2 regions of the Undibacterium sp. JH2W genome follow, and region 1 is predicted to be linked to the other one. Evidence: riboswitches for the same ligand, from Rfam matches in the RefSeq annotation. Region 1 holds a riboswitch; the other holds the start of a gene.

Region 1 (2,398 bases):
GGCTGGTTGGCGTAACTATTCCAGTTAAAGTTGCTATTGCCACAGGCGTAATTCAAGCCAAAAGCCCAGTTGACGATCTGGCACTGACTGGGATTTTGATTGTAAAAACTCAGCAATGCCTTGCTGCTGCCTGCCCAGCACCACTGGCTATGCTCTTGTGTTACCAGCGGTATGTTCAGTGCGCGTGACTGGGCAAAGGCAGATGAAACACCCAGCATGATGCCCAGTGCAAGGATCAGTCTTAACAGATTTTTTTGCATGATATCTCCCTATATATGTCGGTATGAGTATGGATGCTGCGCTTAGCGGAAGTTATCCATATTGGTCTTGATGCTGGCCCGCAGCGGATCGAGGATGTCGCTTTGTTCCAGCAATCCACCATTGGCGGAGGCTGTTCCGGTTTTTTCGCTGCGCTGTTGCAGCAGCAGGGTTTGCCGGGCTGCCTGCAAAGGCGCGAAGCGGGCACGGGCATCAGTGGGGGACACTACTTCTAGGAAATCTGACATGGCCTGGTAGATACGGATGAAGCGCAAGTTAGAGCGCGTGCTATTGCCATGCACGGCAATAGCTGCATCCACATCCTTGGCCAGCACGCTTCCACCATAGGAGGTAATACCCCAGCGGCCATTGTCCTGCCTGAGGGTTGCCAGACCTATCGGTGTGTCATGCAGGCTGATGACAAAGCGCCACTCGCCTGTGGCCTTGGCCAGGCTACGCAAATCACTGCGACCAGCCAGGACATCTTGCGGCGGGATGCTATACACAGGGAAGCCATAACTGATTTTGGCATCCTTGAGGTCTTGCACATCATTGACTTCCAGCGGGAATTCGGCAGGCAGGGTGCCACCACGCCGCTGTACATTGAATTGCACAAAGTCGGCAAAATCACGTTGTGCTGCTGCGCTGACGAGGCGGGCCTGCTCTGTCGTACCGGCGATGTCGCTGCTGATGTTTTGTGCCAGTAACGGTGCACTCGTCATAGCACAGCTGAGACTGAACATCAAAGCGGCGAGCGTGGATTTTTTGTATCTTGAAACGGAGTTCAAATGCATGATAGCTTGCTCCTTCTAGAGATGTAGATAAAAGCCCGTCTGTCCAAGCGGGCTGGGCGGCTTGAAACATGACATGGTTCACATGCCGGACAATTCACCCGCGGGTGCGGGAAACAGGTAATTAGCTCAAGGAGCTAACAAGGCTGAGTAGCATCAACAATGCAGGTGACTACACCAGAAAGACGTGTGGTGAGCATGCATGGTCGAGCTGTCTGCATTGAGATCATCTTTGTAGCCATGGTTGAGCTGGCTGCTTTCTTCAGACCTGGCTTTGTCGCCAGTCTTTTGTCGTGCGAGCGCGCAGGCTGCCGCCATCGCGGTGACAGTGTCACCGTGCAAATGAGTCAGTTTCATGATGTAGAAACTCCGGGCGTCAAAGAGATATCTGCGCGCAAAATACGCTGCGGATACCCCCTCTGTCCTGGACCTGAGAGATTTCGCCTGCAACTGCTGGTGGCAGTGCAATGCTTGCTCCTTCGGTGTGCCGGGCGACGTAGTCCGGCAGCTCTTCAGAGTTTGAAAGTGATAACGGTCCTTGTTGCCTGAGAGTTTCCGGGGTGGTTGCTCCTTCGGCGCTGTCCTTCTTGTGCGTAGACAGTCTCTCCCGATATCACCTGGCTTGCGCCTTTGTGCTCAACCCCTTGTGTGGGTCGTAGAAATGAGCATAGTGCACGCCTTAATCATTTACAAATTATTTTTGATAACAAAGCGATTATTTTTTTGCTAATGCTGTGCAGCCATTGTTTTGATAATGGCTTGCCAGCCTTACATGCTTTGGTATGCTTGGTGTTTGTCCCTTAGCCCAGCTATCATATGGCTACTATCGACCCCTTCTCTTTATCCATGCCTCTACAATTTACCCTGGTTTCGCGATCACGCCTGTCGTCCCTGCTCGGCAAACTCAGCCTTGCTTGTGGGCTGGCACTGAGTTTTATCCACGCTGAAGTAAATGCGCAAGACCAGCCAGCAGTGCAGGAAGCTGCCAAGGAAAAAGGCAAGGAAAGTGCCTGGCTGACTAGTTCTGGACTGAGCAATTTTGCAAAAAAAATGGTGGAAAGCCGTTACATGCCTTACAAATTGGCAGGGCAAAAAGATAGTAAGGGCATGCTGACTTACAAGGCTTATTTCCAGCCCTTGCCACCTGATGTAGAAAGATTTTATTACTATTGGGCCATGACGACGGAGTGGTATGCCAATTACAAAAAGAATATGACAGAAGAGGGCTATCAGGAAACCTGGCACCAGTCTTTTCGCGATGCTGCCAATACCGAATTACATCAGGCGATCTGGCAAAAAAAATCTACAGGAAGTCCAGAGGTTCCCAAAGTGGGTAGTGCTTACGCGGA
Region 2 (2,398 bases), on a different contig from region 1:
TCACTGACCAGGTCTATGGTCCAGGCCAGACCAGCATCAAGCGGGTTGACTGTTTCATCCATGTCCTGTCCATACAGATTCATGCCCGCTTCCAGACGCAGGGTGTCACGTGCACCGAGGCCAGCAGGTTTGACACCGGCTGCAACCAGGGCATTCCAGAAATCAGTCACGCGATCGGCAGATACAGCAATCTCGAAACCATCTTCACCGGTATAACCAGTGCGTGCCACCATGACTTCACCAAAGGAAGTATCAGCGACGATGACTGCGTTGAAGGGTTTGATTTCTGCGCTAGCTGCTTTGGTTTCTGGCAAGACTTCCCATGCCTTGGCGCGGGCGTTCGGGCCCTGCACTGCCACCAGGGCAAAAGCGTTAGCACCATCACGGCGCTGGGTAATGGTCAGGCCGCTATTGGTTTCTGCATTGCGGGCATTCATCCAGGCGATGTCTTTTTCTGCCGTGCCAGCATTGACGACGAGGCGGAACCAGTTTTCGCTGAAGAAATAAATGATGAGGTCATCAATGACCGTGCCTTCAGGCTTCAACATGCAGGAATACAGGGCCTTGCCCGCTACCTGCAATTTATCAACATTATTCGCTACCAGGCCACGCAGGAAGCTGCGAACATTTTCGCCCTGGAGATCAACGACACACATATGAGATACATCAAACATGCCGCAATCAGTGCGCACTGCATGATGTTCTTCGATTTGGGAACCATAGTTGACGGGCATGTCCCAACCGCCAAAATCAACCATTTTTGCGCCAGCCGCACGATGGGCTGCATTGAGGGGAGTTGCCTTGAGTGATGTCGCTGCTTGCGTCATGAGTGCCTCATTACCAGATTGAAGGGACGAACAAACGCACGACGACGAATAAACGCCGCATGCGCTGAAATCGCATACCCCTCTGTCCTGGTACCTGAGAGATTACGGGAGCCATGTATGTTTGCTGCCCGCGCGCACCTTCGGTGGGTAGTCCGGCGAATATTTATAAAAATAAACGTATCTGCCGCTACCGCTCTCCAGAGTTGGGGCAACTTTTAACTACCCCGTCGATCGGTCCTTTGTGCCTGAGAGTTTTTTGGGTATTAGCCCCTTCGGCGGCAACTTTCGTCACGCTCTCCCGATCAAGTAGCGCGATTATATAAGGCTTGCAAGGGCTTGGGTAGTTGAGTGTGGAAATATTTACAGAAAAGTGCTTAGTTCATGCTGGATTTGTTAAATTGGCAAATAAAATTTTATTTTAACGAAATTCTTGTATTTGCTTCCATTGCCAAATCGACTATTTAAATATACTTTCCATTTACCGCCTATATTTACCTGATAGTAAATCTCATCCTTGCAGACTGATTTGAATCTTGCATTTTGCGTGAGGCAAATATCTTAAATGCTTTTGCCAAGCTGAAATTAATAACCAGTATTCGTGAAATTATGATTGCAGGCCGGGGGTAGCAATCTTAAATGACGTGTGCAAGTATTTGAAAATCCGAATGCTCAAACACTAGGGATCAGAAATTAGCTCACGCAATAGTTGACCACGAACGCCACTGGATTCCAGCCAAAAGCATGCTGGAATGACGTCAATATGTGCGTTGCATCATTGCCGGATTATGCTTCGGTGATGACGGTAACAGCCCCCCCTATTTCCCCCTCAACACAAGCACACTCTTCGCATGTCCCACAACATCCTTCTCACTCAAATACTGCTGCACATAAGTCCCAGCCGCAAACCCTGCCGCCTGATCATTGTAATGTGCATCAAACAAAACCCCGCTCTGCCCCACAGGATTAATGCCTAGCGCTTTCGAAGCATCAGCAAAATCAATCAGACGTCGTGTTGATGGCCCATACACGACATCCCAGGGTGCTGGTCCTATAGGCCCGGACAAATTATTTGGCACTTCACGCCCACCTGCAACTTCAAACGGGCCTATGTTGAATAGCTTGTCCAGCGGCTTTTGCTGCGCCAAGGGGTGCTTATGTGTCAAGGTATGCGCCTTGCCCCAGGTCCATTGCTTGCTGTCGGCACCAAAGGTTTTTTGCAAATGCGCGATGCTGTCGCGCCAGGCCAGTGCCAGGATATCGTCGCGAGTTTCTACTGCTGGCGTAGTACGGTTATCCCACCAGGGTGAATGCGCATCTGCCAGCAAACGTGGCAAGGCATAGTCAAGCGCGCGGGTACGCAAGAGGTTTTTGAACTGGACTTCACCGACTTCATCTGCCATTGCCGCATAGGTGATCTGATACAGCAATTGACTAAAGATGGTGGGTGCTATGCTATTCGCCTGGTAACTGCCATCCCATTTTTCCAGCAGTTCCAGCAGACGTTTGCCGTCTGCATCAGTTACTTGCTTGCGCAAGGTGGGCAAGATAGAGGGCAAAATCTGCGCAGCATA

Evidence for each region. Region 1 has a riboswitch for glycine ahead of ACO0LC_RS26135 (hypothetical protein). Riboswitches for the same ligand answer to the same signal wherever they lie in the genome.
Region 2: another riboswitch for glycine. It lies ahead of gcvT (glycine cleavage system aminomethyltransferase GcvT); the one in region 1 lies ahead of ACO0LC_RS26135 (hypothetical protein).

Annotation. Positions count from the first base shown of each region.
Region 1 covers NZ_JBMPOT010000024.1:55,080-57,477, forward strand. Annotated here, with positions in the region: gene ACO0LC_RS26125 (C39 family peptidase) at 1-260, opposite strand, end outside; gene ACO0LC_RS26130 (hypothetical protein) at 303-980, opposite strand; gene ACO0LC_RS26135 (hypothetical protein) at 1,206-1,406, opposite strand; glycine riboswitch at 1,572-1,669, opposite strand; gene ACO0LC_RS26140 (hypothetical protein) at 1,866-2,398, shown strand, end outside.
Region 2 covers NZ_JBMPOT010000002.1:176,723-179,120, reverse strand. Annotated here, with positions in the region: gene gcvT (glycine cleavage system aminomethyltransferase GcvT) at 1-827, opposite strand, end outside; glycine riboswitch at 900-1,038, opposite strand; glycine riboswitch at 1,050-1,138, opposite strand; gene ACO0LC_RS03085 (penicillin acylase family protein) at 1,643-2,398, opposite strand, start outside.